DNA from 2 places in the Commensalibacter sp. Nvir genome. Region 2 is predicted to be linked to the other one. Evidence: riboswitches for the same ligand, from Rfam matches in the RefSeq annotation. Region 2 holds a riboswitch; the other holds the start of a gene.
What was found. A riboswitch is a leader RNA that binds a small molecule or an ion and turns the genes downstream of it on or off. The one in region 2 is predicted to bind thiamine pyrophosphate.
Positions count from the first base shown of each region.

Region 1: linked by a shared signal. The riboswitch ahead of AABE15_RS06795 (FAD-dependent oxidoreductase) and the one ahead of AABE15_RS06165 (TonB-dependent receptor domain-containing protein) in region 2 are both predicted to bind thiamine pyrophosphate.

Region 1 covers NZ_CAWUGZ010000110.1:8,502-16,321, reverse strand. Annotated here, with positions in the region: gene AABE15_RS06805 (NAD-dependent deacylase) at 1-593, shown strand, start outside; gene AABE15_RS06800 (uracil-DNA glycosylase family protein) at 601-1,182, shown strand; TPP riboswitch at 1,255-1,377, shown strand; gene AABE15_RS06795 (FAD-dependent oxidoreductase) at 1,483-2,415, shown strand; gene thiS (sulfur carrier protein ThiS) at 2,412-2,609, shown strand; gene AABE15_RS06785 (thiazole synthase) at 2,609-3,373, shown strand; gene AABE15_RS06780 (thiamine phosphate synthase) at 3,376-3,963, shown strand; gene AABE15_RS06775 (ThiF family adenylyltransferase) at 3,975-4,937, shown strand; gene AABE15_RS06770 (DUF3772 domain-containing protein) at 4,969-7,386, opposite strand.
Region 2 covers NZ_CAWUGZ010000094.1:7,768-15,587, reverse strand. Annotated here, with positions in the region: gene AABE15_RS06200 (NifU family protein) at 1-66, shown strand, start outside; gene AABE15_RS06195 (malonic semialdehyde reductase) at 79-666, shown strand; gene AABE15_RS06190 (hypothetical protein) at 668-1,357, shown strand; gene AABE15_RS06185 (GNAT family N-acetyltransferase) at 1,354-1,803, shown strand; gene AABE15_RS06180 (Fur family transcriptional regulator) at 1,995-2,435, shown strand; gene AABE15_RS06175 (GNAT family N-acetyltransferase) at 2,447-3,298, shown strand; gene lnt (apolipoprotein N-acyltransferase) at 3,331-4,905, shown strand; TPP riboswitch at 5,796-5,895, shown strand; gene AABE15_RS06165 (TonB-dependent receptor domain-containing protein) at 5,885-7,820, shown strand, end outside.

The DNA.
Region 1 (7,820 bases), on a different contig from region 2:
CTTTAGGTTTTCAAAAAAATCCTCAGAAGGTTCATGAATTTTATAATCGTTTAAGGACTGATTTACCTAGTGTCAAACCTAACAACGCGCACATTGCTTTGGCAGAACTTGAAAAAGCGATTGAATGTAAAAAAATTAAAGCGGAATTCTTATTAGTCACCCAAAACATTGATGATCTTCATGAAAAAGCAGGCAGTCATAACGTCATTCATATGCATGGAGAATTGAACAAGGTATATTGTACTGCATGTTATTTAAAAACGGAATGGCATACCCCCTGTTTTGTAGATACAGTCTGTCCACAATGCGGAAAAACCCAATTAAGACCAGATATAGTTTGGTTTGGTGAAATGCCTTATTTTATGGACGAAATACAACAGGCATTAAAATCATGTACCCTCTTTATTGCAGTCGGAACCTCAGGGGTCGTTTACCCTGCGGCAGGTTTTGTTAATTTGGTACCAAAACATGCTCGTACGGTTGAACTAAATTTAGAAGCATCCCTTGGAACGTCTCGTTTTAACGAAAGCTATTTTGGACCTGCAACGTTACTTGTGCCAGAGTTTGTAAATAAAATTTTGAGAGATGAGTAGCGTTTAAATGAGATCACAATCATTGAAAGCTTTGTTGGATGATATTCGTGCCTGTCATATTTGTACAGGATTGCCTCTAGGACCTAAGCCGATTTTACAGATTGAATCTCCGAAGACTCGTTTGCTTATTACCGGACAAGCTCCAGGAACGTTAGCTCATGAAAGTGGTATTACCTTTAATGATCCTTCTGGCGATCGTTTGAGGGAATGGCTACAAATTGATAGAGAAACGTTTTACAATAAAGAGTTAATATCCATTATCCCCATGGGCTTGTGTTATCCAGGTCGTTTAGAAAAAGGAGGTGATCAACCACCCCGTAAAGAGTGTGCGCCTCAGTGGCGTGAGCAATTATTACGCCACCTTCCTGATATTCAGCTTACGTTATTGGTAGGATCCTATGCTCAAAACTATGTGTTGGGTAAAGGAAAATTAACAGAGCGTGTACAAAATTTTAGAAGTTATCTTCCTCAGTTTTTTCCTTTGCCGCATCCATCCTGGCGAACATTAGCTTGGGCAAAAAAAAATCCTTTTTTTGAGCAAGATGTATTGGTGGAACTTCGTACATTAATGAAAAAAATTTTGTATTAAAGCCTAGCACGAACAGTAAATTTTTATTTTGCTTGATTGACTTAATGTTTTAATTGAATATGCTTTTAAGAACACTTTTGTCAGGGGAGTCTCATATAAGAGACTGAGAGGCCGATAGATGATTTTGTATAAGTTCGGCGACCCTTTAACCTGATCCAGATGATGCTGGCGTAGGAAGAACAAGTCTATAGATTTAACCGTGTTCTGCTATAGATCAATTCGTTTTTTGTCTTTCACTGGGTCTTAACGTATTCATTTAGGGTGTATTTAATATACCTAATTAAAGTTGGACAGGATGAAATGAGGAATTGGTCTGTTATAGGTAGTGGAGTCGCAGGTCTTTGCGTGGCTACAGTGTTGCACGAAAAAGGTGAATCTATTGAGGTTATTGAAGATCCTACGGTTCCTTCTGCGTCCTATTTGGCGGGAGGAATGCTAGCACCGTATTGTGAGCAAGAAAGTGCATCTAAAGAAGTCGTAGAACAGGGGATTAATGCCATTGAATGGTGGGACAAACATGTGTCCAGTGTTCATAAAAATGGTAGTTTAGTGCTGGCACCTCCACGAGATGCAGCGGAGCTTATTCGTTTTGCAAAAATGACAGAAGAGAACGAATGGGTTGATCCTTCAGACTTAGAACCCGATTTAAAAGGTCATATTTCAAAAGGGTTATATTTTCCAAAAGAAGCTCACCTTGATCCAAGATTATCTTTAGATGAGTTGCGCCAAAAGTTGATTGCATCGGGCGTTGACTTTCATACTCAAAAACCGTCGGGTAATATTATTGATTGTACAGGTATTCGCGCAGCTAAAAATATTTCAAATTTAAGAGCGGTTCGAGGTGAAATGCTTAACTTTGAATGTCCAGACGTTAATTTAAAAAGAGCTATACGCCTTCTTCACCCTCGTGCCTTATGTTATTTGGTACCACGTCATAATGGTCAATATATGTTGGGTACGACCATGGTTGAAAGCTATGATACCAGTCCTATCAGTGCAAGGGCGTTAATTGAAATGTTAAGCTCGGCTTACGCTATTCATCCTGCCTTTGCCGAAGCGCGTATTATTGAAACAGGAACGGGATTACGTCCAGCTTATCCTGACAACATGCCCAAAATTGAATACCAAGAAGGGTGTTTTTTTGTAAATGGCATGTATCGTCATGGTTATTTGCTGGCTCCTTATATGGCAAATCAATTACTAAACTATATCTCTCAGGAATCGAAATCATGAAAATTTACTTAAATGGAAAAACAGTTGAAACCGATGTCGGAACCTTATTTGCGCTTTTTGAAGAATGTGGAATAGATCCAACCTGTGTTGCAAGCGCAGTAAATGGTAATTTTGTACCAAGACGAGAATATTCAACGTTTAACTTATATGAGGATGCTAAGATTGAAGTTTTATCTCCTATGCAAGGGGGGTAATCACAGTGTTTTACGATTTTAATCCCGGTTCAAGATTTTTATTAGGGACAGCATGCTATCCTTCACCTGAACTATTATCAAAGGCTATAGCAGCGTCACAAACCGACATCATTACCGTAAGCCTAAGGCGTGAAGGGGCTGGAGGAGGCGTATTCCGTCAGTTGCTTGAAGAGGTAAATAAAAAGTTCTTACCCAATACAGCAGGGTGCTTTACCGTCAAAGAGGCAGTAACGACGGCACATATGGCACAAGAAGTGTTTAATACCAATTGGATTAAATTAGAAGTGATAGGTCATGCAGATACATTACAGCCAGATCCTTTTGCTTTGGTTGAAGCGGCACGAATTTTATGCAGGGAAGGGTTTTCGGTTTTTCCGTATACGACAGACGATTTAATTGTCGGAGAAAAATTATTAGAGGTTGGTTGTCAGGTACTGATGCCTTGGGGTGCCCCAATAGGTTCTGGGCAAGGGCTACGTAACAAAGAAGCATTGAAATCTATGCGTGCTTATTTTCCTAAAACTCCTTTAATTATTGATGCTGGGCTTGGTGCTCCAAGCCAAGCTATGGAAGCTATGGAAATGGGTTTTGACGGGGTTTTGCTCAATACAGCAATTGCTAAGGCCAAAGATCCGATAAAAATGGCCCAAGCGTTTGGGGAGGCGATTGTTGCTGGACGAAAAGCTTATCATGCGGGGTTGATGGAAAAACGTGATATGGCTGAAGCGTCGACACCGGCTTATGGTCTTGCGGAATTGATCTGAAAATGGAACGGTTTTACCTCATCACGCATTCTGTAAGATTGATTGAGCAACTAGCCCCTTTGGGGGTTAAGCTTATTCAACTGCGCATCAAAAACACTTCTGAGGTCGAACTTAAAAGCCAAATAAAAGCTGCCCTTCATTGCTGTCAATTTTATAAGGTTCAGTTGGTTTTAAATGATTATTGGCATTTAGCGTTAGATTTGGGAATCAATTTTGTTCATCTTGGTCAGGAAGATTTACAAACCGCTGATTTTGAGGCGTTACGTCTTGCACAGGTTCGTTTTGGTATATCGACGCATGATCATCATGAGTTGAAACGTGCCCTAGCCTTAAATCCCAATTATGTGGCTTTAGGACCTGTGTATGAAACATTACTTATAAAAATGAAATGGCAGCCCCAAGGACTCGAGCGCGTCAGGGTTTGGAAGAACAAAATACAATCCATACCTCTCGTCGCTATTGGTGGGCTAACGCCTGCACGTGCAAAAGATGTTTTTTTTGCTGGCGCAGACAGTGTGGCCGTGGTTACAGATATTCATCAAGCCCCTGATCCAGTTGCACGCTGTAAAGAATGGTTAGTTATTGTATAGGAAAGATTAATATGGAACGCTATAAACGCCAAATGTGCTTAGAGGGTATAGGGAAAGTAGGACAAAGAAAACTTACGAAAGCAAGGGTTTTAGTTGTGGGTTGCGGTGGATTAGGAAGCACCGTTTTACCTTTGCTTAGTGGGGCTGGCATTGGTTTTTTACGTCTGTGCGATCATGATCGTATCGAGGAAAGCAATTTGCATCGACAAATTTTGTATCGTATGGAGGATATAGGAAAAAACAAAGTTGATTGTGCTAAGATCAGTTTGGCTAAGCAAAATCCATTTTGTCATATTGACAGTTGCTTAACTAAATTAACCCCAAAAACTGTACATTCTGTGTTAGAAAATATGGATTTGGTTATCGATGCAGCCGACAATTACATGGTCACTTATACGCTATCAGATGTTTGCAAACGTTTGTCTATTCCTCTCATCGCTGCCTCGGTTATTGGGTATAAAGGATATGTAGGTGGGTTTTGTGGGAAGGCACCAAGTTATCGCGCTCTTTTCCCTAAAATAGTTCCTGGGGATGGGAATTGTAATACAGTTGGTGTGATGGGACCCATAGTTTCGCTAATGGGTTCGATACAAGCTCAAATGGCTTTGAACGTGATTCTTGATTTTCCAATTTCGCCCTTAGGCCAATTTATATCTGTTGATGGTTTAACATGGCGTTTGAATCAATTTTGTTTTGATGAAGAAAAAGAACCAAAAGAGCCAACGATACGTTTTATTGATCATCAGGATATTAATAAGAATGATTTTGTGGTTGAGTTGCGAAGTAAAGAAGAGGCTCCCAAGACGGTTACGGAGCACGCGATACGTTTGCTTCCGCAGGAGGTAGAACATTATAGTTTTCCTTTTTCGAGCCGTATCGTTTTTGTTTGTAAAAGTGGAATACGATCGGCTCAAGCTTGCTATCGTTTACAAGCCAAGGGATATAATAATTTTGCTATAATTGCTGATTCCTAAAGATTTTATGGATTATTTTCTATTATCAATTCTAGTCGGTAGTGTGGCTATCATCAAGTTTGTAGCCATTAGAAGCGAGTTCATTAATAGAATTAAGATACTGAGAAAAAATTTCACTACGAACAATATCAACATTGCTGGACTGGTTAACATAACAAGTAATAGAGATCATTAAAGCTGTTTCTGTTATACTATCCACTAGTACTTTGGGTTCTGGTGAGTCTACCACTTCAGGATGCTTCTTCATAATATTAAGGATTAATTCTCGTGAAGCATTAAGGTGTTTGATTGAAATAATTGGTAGTTTGGCGGAAACGACACCAAGATTACGGCTGCGAGTGGAATTTTGCACAGAAGACGTAATAAGTTGTGAGTTTGGAACTATTAAAGTAGATAAATCCGGTAGTTGTATTTCGGTTGCACGAACCTTGATGCTCATTATCGTTCCTTTAGAGCCACCTATCGTAACGACGTCACCAATACGCACTGGTCTTTCTGCAAGCAAGATTAATCCAGAAACAAAATTTTGTACAATAGCTTGTAGGCCAAAACCAATACCAACAGATAATGCACTGATAATCCAGGTAATGTTTTGCGTTGTTACGCCTAGTATAGATAGAAAGATAATTGCAACCCCAACCCAGCAACAATAATTAAATATAGTATCAATGGAATTTTGAGTTGCACTATCAAGTGAGGTTTTGGGAAATAGTTTTTCGTTAAGCCACTTACGAACCACTTTGATGCAGTATAAACCAATCACTAAGACAAGCAACGCTTGAAAGATAGTTGAAAAAGAAAGAGTGAAACTACCAATTTTTTGTGTGGTTAACGTATGCGTAAGGTTATCGATAAAATCCAAGAGATCAAAATTGCCAGGAGACACAACAGAGGCAAGGATAAGAACAATGGTTAGCAGGGAAATGAATCCATTAACTACTGTGGATAGTTGTTCCATGCTTTGAGGACGTACTCCTAAAATTTGTAATTTTTTCCCCAACCAGCGATGGGGATCTAGCATTAAACTGGTAATGTCGTTGAGCAATATTTTAAAGAGGCTTAAAGCACTGCATACCAAAATGACCCAGTTAAGCCAGACACACATGGAATAACCAAGATGATTGTAACCAATTAAAATGGCAATAATGCTTGTTACGCTAAAAATAGGAAGTCCTATAGCGATCGCAATAAAACGAATGTCTAAGTTTTTTTTGGTAGAACGATTTAAATGTTCATGCCCAATTTTGCGTAGTCTTATGGGTATAGCTATAAAAAGTAAACTTGCGAGACAAGTAAATAAACCATTGGAGAGTTGTTGACCTATAGAGCTAATGTTGCTAGCCGTATTAATATATTTAACAATACCAAGCAAAAAAATCATTAAAGCATATAAATTTGGTAACAAGCTTATCGCTTGTGCCCCTTGGTCGCTGATAGGAAGTAAACGCCATTGAGGTTTTTTTACGGCCAAGAAACCACGATAAAGCCCAAGAATAAATCCACAAAAATAAAGTTGATGAATTATGGTTTGAGAAAAGTAATAGGCGGGACTATTTACATTATCTTGGTAGTTTACGCATGTAAGGATAAGGGTAGCAGATAAACCCGCGGCGAGTGAAAAAATAATTGCAGTAAATAATGTTTTTAGACTACGTCTCAGTCGTGTTGGCGGGGTTAGTTTTTCTATAACGGGCACAAGAGAACGCATTAACAGTGGTTGCAAGACGAAAATGATTAAAATAGCGGATGCTATTCCTATAAAAATAGATAAACGATCCAAAAACCCGCCATTCCATGCGTTCGTAAATAATCTTATAAAATCTTTATAAATATTATTGATTTTATGTAGGTCGTTAGGAAAATGATAGCTTAACTGCTGCCAAAACTGAAAAGTTAAGGGAGAAGGAGAATGGGAAAAAAGTTGTACTTGCTGTATATTGGATAAAGACTGTTGTATTTGCGCAATTTGACTGTTGGCTTCAAGCTGTAAAATGGTTGCTTGCTGTACTTTTGTATTAATATCGTTTCGGTTTTTAATAAGATTTTCGCGATATTTCGTGAAATTATCATTTTGCACCTGAGTCTTATCTTCAGAAACATTATTAATCAGTTTTAACGCCTGATCATAGCCTGTTAATCTTGGTTTCAAAATAGTTAAAATTTTAGATGTTTCGCTGTAAACATCTTGTGCTTTAACCAAAAGAGAACGAAAAGCTTCGTGATTTTGTGTACCATTGAGTGTTTGTAAATTTTTATTAATTTCATTGAGTTGAGTAGTAAATTTGTTGAGAAGCGATTGAGAATTATTGTTTGAAACATTCAGAAGAACTGGGGGAGTGTCAATTCTTACAATTGCGGGAATTTTATCATTCTGTGCTAAACTAGGCCATATTAAAAAATAGCTTAAAAATATAAAAATACAAAGAGAAGGGATTTTTACCAATTTCATCAGTAGACTTTCCATCTGAGATCATTCAATGATAAGAGTTTAATTGAATTTAAAATCTATTTGTTACTAAAAACAAAATTTCAGCGATAGAGAAGCTAATAATTATCATAATAGAAACTAAGGAAAAAACAATTGTTTAATTAATTCTGCTTGGTTAATAAAACTTTTTTATAAATTGTCCTATAATTTACTATTTTCACTGTTCTTTCCCACAATAAAAGTAATTTTTTTTGACGTCTCCATTCAAAATATTCTAAGTTGTTTTATACAAAGATTGAATTACAGATGGATAAAGTGTACGGAATACTTTGGATTTTATGTCAGTTTTTTGACAAGCAAAGTAACCAGTGGACAAACTAGGCTAAAATAGACTGGAAAAAATTAGCCAGCGAAAAAAAAGTAATTAAGTATGATATTTAGTCGACTAAGTTAAA
Region 2 (7,820 bases):
GGCGTGGAAACGATTCTACGGCGTCATTTGCCGCAAATCATTTCTGTAGAAAAAGTCGAACTATAAGCTAGGAATGGCATGGATTGTGTAAATGATTTGGCTCTAAAAAAAATATTTGAAGAGGCAAGAACGCCACAAAAATGGACGAATAGATCTATTGAAGACGATTTGTTAATACGGCTTTATGAATTGACAAAACTTGGTCCTACCTCAGGGAATTGCCAACCCGGACGTTTTGCTTTTTTAAGGGAAACGGCAAGTAAAGAAAAGCTAAAGCCAGCGTTGTCTTTGGGGAATGTACAATCGGTGCTAAGTGCGCCTGTTGTGGTCATTGTGGCGCATGATCCTTTATTTTATGAGTTTCTTGATAAACTGAATCCTTCCCTTGAGTTAAAATCTTGGTATGCAGAAGATATGCCTTTTGCTGAAGAAACTGCTATACGAAATTCTACCTTACAAGGTGGTTTTTTTATTTTAGCTGCTAGAGCATTAGGGTTAGATGTGTGGCCAATGTCAGGATTTGATAATGCTATGGTCAATGCTGTTTTTTTCGAAAAAGAGGGGTGGCAATCGAATTTTTTAATGTGTGTGGGGTATGCATGCAAAGAGGTTACTCAACCAAGATTGCCGAGACTCGAATTCAATGAAGCGTGTTTGATGTTATAAAATGATAGATGAGTTTATATTGATTTTGAATGGTGCTTCTTCTTCGCAAAGTGCTCCGAATTTTATTTCTATTGTAAAAAAAAGCGCTGAACGTTACGAAATTTTAGATGAAGTAAAAACCACGTTGAGAGGTGGACCTGAACGTTTTCCATACTATTATCAACAGTTTATGAAAAAAAATATCCTTCAATCGAGCCAGATCAATTTCATTGCGGCTATTGTTGGCCCTGGATCGTTTACAGGGCTAAGAGCATCCCTCGCGTTTGGTTCAGGGCTCCAATTTGGTTTAAACTGTCCAGTGATAGGATTGACGAGGGGGGATGTTTTCTTTTCGTCACTCGATGCAGAATATTGTGAAAAAGAGTTTTGGCATGTAACCTATGCGCGTCGAAATCGTGTCTTTATTGAAACTAACAAAAACAAACACGTAAGCGCTTATGATCTCGAAGATGTCGTTATTCCTGATCGGGAATTATGGATATGTGGAGAGTCTGCAGCGACTCTTATGAACAATGAATCTTCGTTTTTACATCTATACACTGATTATAAAGAAGCCGATGCGTTAAAAATAGCACACGCAGCGATGAGGTGTAGAGGTTCCAGCACCAAAATTCGTGCGTTTTATCCCGTTTATGTGGATCCACCAGAAGCAAAATTGCCTCAAAAAGGGTTAAGACCTTATCCTCTATGAATTCTATCCAGTTTTTTGATAATGCACATGGATTAGAATCTTGTCTTATTGCTTTACATAAAGAAGCGTTTGGTTCTTTATCGTGGTCTGCGCAAGATCTATGTGAACTAGTAAATCGTCCACATTATCACGTGGCTGTTTGTTCATGTGAAAATTTCTTTTCAGGTTTTATTCTTTATTCCCGATTGTTTGATGAAGCTGAAATAATCACTCTTGCGGTGAAACCTACTCTACAGCGTCGCAAAATAGGAACAAATTTAATGAAAAGAGTATTAGAAAAATTATCGAAGCAGGAGGTACAATCTGTTTTTTTAGAAGTTGCTGAGAATAATCTTGCAGCATTGGGTTTATACCATTATTTTGGATTTGTAGAAATTAATAAGCGTACAAATTATTACAAGGGAAATTTATCTGCTTTATGTATGAAAAAATCACTTTTAATTTAAGTGTTTAATAGGGTATTTTTATACGTATTGACTTATTTTTTTTATCATATTTATAAAAATTAGAAGTTTGGATAATGTAATTTATAGTGTTAAGAAACTATAAAAAGTTTTTTACCTAGTTTTAAAAATATGATTATCCTAATTTAACTTCAAAAAAGGTTCGTTTCCTAACCAGTTATTTAGTAGGTTAAATGGCACACGAAAAAACAGATATATTGTCTCATATTGAGCGTTTATGTATCGAAAAGGGATTGAAAATGACAGGGCAGCGACGGATCATTGCCCGAGTGTTGTCTCAATCCCATGATCATCCGGATGTAGAAGAGCTGTATCAAAGAGCTTCCAAATTAGACGGAAACATTTCTGTTGCTACGGTGTATCGCACTGTACGATTGCTTGAAGAAAAAGGTATTTTAGAGAAACACGATTTTGGTGGGGCCAGAGCTCGTTACGAATTAACAGAGCAAGGCACGCATTATCATCTAATTGATATTGACACAGGTAAAGTTATCGAATTTGAAGATTCAGAACATGTGAAATTAATACAAGTTATGGCTAAAAAGTTGGGGTTCGATTTAGTACAGCATCGTTTAGAACTTTTTGCCAGACGTCACCAACCAACTAGAGAGTGATGGTACCTATTATGAACTTGTTTGCAGAACAATCAGCCAATTCTTTGGTTAAGCTCGATTTGCGGAGAGATAAAGTTGTTGAACTTAGAAGCGGCAACTTAGGTGTGCGCTTGGCCAAAAATGAAGAGGAAAGAGACGCCGCACAGGCACTTCGTTTCCGCATTTTTTATGAAGAAATGGGTGCCAAGCCTTCGCAAGCAATTTTACACTCTAAGCGTGATTTTGATGAATTTGATGATCATGCGGATTATTTATTAGTTATTGATCATAATAAAAAAAATGTTAAGGAAAAAGTTGTCGGTACGTATCGGTTCCTTACGCGAACGATGGCTGAGCAAGTGGGTAAATTCTATAGCGAAAGCGAATTCGATCTGACCTTATTAAAAGAACATCCAGGTAATTTACTCGAAGTTGGACGTTCTTGTGTTGATCAAAACTATCGCAACCGTCAAGCCATGAAATTATTATGGGAGGGTATCGCTCTTTATATTTTTATAAATAAAATTGATATATTGTTTGGTTGCGCCAGCTTGCCAGGTACTGATTATAAAAAACACATCGAAAGTCTTACTTATCTTTATCATGCGCATCTTGCCCCTCCGGCATTAAGGGTTTCTGCTCTGCCCAATCGAAAAGTAGAGATGCTTGGATGTGATCCTCACACGCTTAATAAACGTAGCTGCCTCGTGCGGTTGCCAACGTTAATAAAAGGGTATTTACGATTGGGGGGTTGTGTTGGTGATGGTGCGGTTATTGATGAAGAATTTAATACGACCGATGTGGCAATTATCGTTAAAAGTGAGATGTTTGCGGATAAATATTACCGTCATTATGAAAGACGTCTGCGTGACGCTCTGGAATAGATTATCCCTTATTTTCAAATAGAGGCAGGCGTGTGAACTTAGGTGTTCTGTATAAGCAATATACAAGCCTCAGTGGAGTAAAAGCAGCAGTTTTTGTTGTATGCTTAGGTGCGCTCAGCGCCTTGGCCTTACCATTTTTTTATGGTTTACCTCTTTTATTCTTAACGTTTCCTCTTCTTGTCGTACGACTTAATCGTTGTACATGTGGGAAACAGGCATTTGCTCAAGGGTACTGGTTCGGCTTTGGCTTTCACAGCGCTGGTTTGTATTGGCTGATAAACGCTATTCTTATAAGGGCTCATGATTTTTGGTGGTTGGTGCCTATTGTTTCGCCGCTATGTGCAATTTTGTTAGCATTTTGGACGGGCTTGGTGGGATTAGGGTTTTATCTTTTAAATCCTCGAAAAAAAAATAATATTGTATTGTTTGCCGGATTATGGACACTGTGTGATATGTCCCGTGGGCTGGTGGTCCCAGCGCAGTGGTGGAATCCACTTTTAACGGGCTTTCCTTGGAATCCATTGGGAAGTTGTTGGGAATACCCTGGACAATTAGGAAATTTATTGATTCAGCCGGCTTCTCTTATGGGGGTGGATGGCCTGACGTTTTTCATTGTACTGTTGGCTTTGACCCCTTTATTGAAATATAAAGGGCTTATAGTTTTTTGTATTACATTAGGGTTTTGGTGCAGTTTTTCTTTTATACGGTTAGCTTCTGCACCTTTGGCTAATAGTAAAACCCCGATTGTGGCGTTGGTACAGGGAAATATTGCGGAAGATGATAAAATTAACAATACCGATCCTAGAAGGATTTTTCAAAAATACCTTGAACTAACGATAAAGGGTGTCGATTTAGCCAAAAAAGAACAGCTTTTGCAACGCACTCCTAACAGGCCCATTGTTTTCGTATGGCCTGAAAGTGCTTTTCCGGGTGATATTGAATATGACGCTATCGCTCGAGAAATATTGATGCAAAACAATCCGGAGGCTTCTTACGGCATATTGGGGGCGGTTACACAAAAAGATAGAGACAAAATTTACAATAGCTTGGTGGTTTTAAATTCGAAAGGCGCTTCTATAGCTAAGGAATATCATAAATCCAAATTAGTTCCTTTTGGGGAGATGCAACCTTGGTACGTGCCTTTTCATGTTGTTCCAGGCATTTCTCTTACGCCTGGTTATGGAAATGAGACGTTTTCATTACCAAGTCTTGCTTCATTTGCCCCATTAATTTGCTATGAAATTATTTTTTCGGGACAAATTATTAAATCTGGGCATAGACCGAAATGGGTATTAAACGTCACTAACGACGCATGGTACGGAAATTCAGCGGGGCCTTATCAACATCTTGCAGCTTCGAGGTTAAGAGCGGTTGAAGAAGGACTTCCCGTTGTGCGCGTCGCCAATACAGGAATATCGGCCGTTTTTGATCCGTATGGCAGGGAATTGAGTCGGATCAAGTGGGGGGAAGAAAACACAATTGCTGTCCCTCTACCTGGGGCACTGCCTCCCACTTTGTTTTCTGTAGGAGGAAGATACATTCCAGTGATGTTATCCATTTTATCAATTTTGGTTGGATTTATGTGGAGTAGAAAAACGGCTAAATAATATCTATTGTTAGGTTATTATTTTTTTTCAGTGGTAGTGTAATCTTATTATGTAATATTCGAAAAAAAAAATAAGTCTACTTAAAGATTAATATTTGAGTTTGGATTAGATTTGATAATGACTTACAAATTAGCGTTTCCATGCAAGGCTATGGAAGAATAGTAGAAATTATTTCAGGAGCAATTGTTGGGGTATCGCTCCTCTTTTTCAGCTTTGAGTTTTTGGAGTTGTTTCTCGGAAATGCAATATGTTAAGTAATTGTTTCTCAGATAATCAAGCCGTGCCTAATCAAGTTCTGATTTTTAAAGATTTTATACGGTTGATGTTGGGTATTTTTTTATAATATTGGCTTTTAGAATTATTAACTTTGTAGTTTCCAACTACTATTACACGGGTATCTTAGACAAAATTTTATTGAATAATTCAAGATCTTTTGCTCATTCTTATTAAAAAACTTATCAAGCACTGCCGTTTGAAACTGCTGTTTTTCGTTAGAATTACAGTAATTATGTAAATTAATTTAAAATATGTCCGTGGCTAGCGTGTGCATAAAGACAAATCAATTCAGATTAGATTATTTCATCATCAAGATGTTGTTATGGGGACAGTGAAGCACACCTCTGGTGTGTACAAAGGATTTTTCCATTGTGCATGTAACTATAGAAGAGCGGTCGTTATTTTCCATCGGGTTATGTCTAAATTAAAACCAAAAACTCAATGAAAAATCTTTTAATATCTAAGCATGTATTCAGATTATTTCTTGTTTTGTCATTGTTGGCAATTTATTGAAAAACAATGTATTTCAGAGGCAAGCCATCGTTTTTAACACAAGGAAAAATGAGAAAAATAAAAATACTGGTATCCAAAAATAAAGTAGAGTAAAACATCTTACAAACTTACCGGGGTGTCCCTTTTATGAAAGGGGCTGAGAACAAACTCGTTGAACCTGATCTGGGTCATGCCAGCGAAGGGAGGACAAATGATCAGTAATAAAATTATTTTAGCTTATAAATTTATAGTTTTTTTAACTATTATGTCTTGGGTCGGTGCGAAGGCTATGGCAACCGACAGTGTGGCATCTTCTAATAAAGCCGCTATTTTAGAAAACGGAATAGGAACGAATTCTGAAGAAAAAATTCTCGTCACGGGGAAAGAGCCTGGATACCGAACGGCTTATGGTCGTGCGGGTAGTCAGGCAGGTGGAGGGTTAATTCAACCTCAGACCGAGACCAAATCGGTCAGCGAAGTTTCCTCACAATTTATTCAAATGCAAGCCCCAACGTCCAATCCATATAATTTAATTAGGTTGCTGCCCGGCGCCAACGTATCCAACTCAGAACCCTATGGTCTTTCTGCTCAGACGGATATGACGGTTCGGGGGATGACGGCGAATTCTATAGGGTATGTCATTGAAGGTATGCCCGTAAATGATGTTTCTGATGGTATGGGATACCTTAATCAATTTGTGGATAGCGAAAATTTAGAAACCATTTCATTAGCTCAAGGATCAACCGATTTAAACAGTCCTGTTTATAGCGCGGCAGGGGGCGTTGTGAATTTAAAATTAAGGGAGCCTTCTGATCATTTTGGTGGTCTTGTTGATGTATCGTATGGGTCTTATCACACAGCACGAGCGTTTGCCCGTATCGATACCGGTTTAATTGGAAAGACAGGGATCAAGGGATTTCTTTCTTATTCCTATACCGACGGGGATAATTGGCGAGGGTCGGGGTATAATCATCGACAACATATTGATTTTAAATTTATCAAAGAATGGGGAAATGACAATTATATCTCCTTTTTGGGAAATTGGAATTACTCTATTGCGAGCAGTTACTATACGCCTACGAAAAGCGAATGGGACGTAAACGGTATTAAAAATGCTGATAATTATTCAGGAAACTGGGATAAAACACAAATTGACAACAGCAATTATTGGAAATTATACCAGGCTACGTTTCAACAAACCTATATGGCTATGCCTTCGCAATTAAGTGTGACGGATACATTAAAATTTAAAGTAACCCCATATTTTCAGTATGGTTATGGCAATTCTCCGTATGGTACTGTGTTGAATGAAGAAGGGCTTTGGCAGGGTAATCAGCCAATTTCAGGGAAGGTGCCTATCCCTGGTTCTGTTGATGGCCAAGCCACGGTTCTAGGCGGCTGGTTTCAAAAAACTTATCGCTCGGGATTTACCCCCACTTTAGAATATAACTTGAAACACCATCATCTTTCAGTAGGCTATTGGTACGATTATTCGGACGATTCGGTTACTCAACCTTTCACCCCCGTATCCGAAAATGGTCAGCCTCGGGATTTGTGGAGCGGTAATCGTAGCAATATACATTTGCCTGATGGAGCAGAATTGCTGGCTCAAAATACGCACACCATCACCCAAGTAAATGCTATTTTTTTGGGTGACCATATGAATTTTTTTAATCAAAAATTATTCGTAGATCTAGGTTTCAAACAGGTTTTTTTCTCAAGAGCAGGGTGGAATCAAATTCCAGGTCCCCAGTATCGTACAGGGAATAACGTTTCCAGACCCTTGCCTCGGATGGGAATTCGTTATCAGTTTACGAAAGCGCATCAAGTTTTTGCCAGTGTAAATACTAATTTTGCGGTGCCTAATGAATCAAAATTGTATAACACCTATGATCCCAATAGCGGCGCGCTGTCTCAGGTTGGTTCCAATCGCCTGAAAAGCGAATATTCGATCGAAGAGGAAATTGGCTATCGTTATGACGGCCCTCAATTTTCAAGCAGTTTAACGTTTTTTAATTATAACTATACCAATCGACTTATTTCGACCGTTTTAAGAGAAAACGGCGCCTGGGTGGATTCATCCATCAATGCAGGCAGCCAAACCACACGCGGTGTGGATGCAGAGGTTGGCTTAAAACCATGGCGTC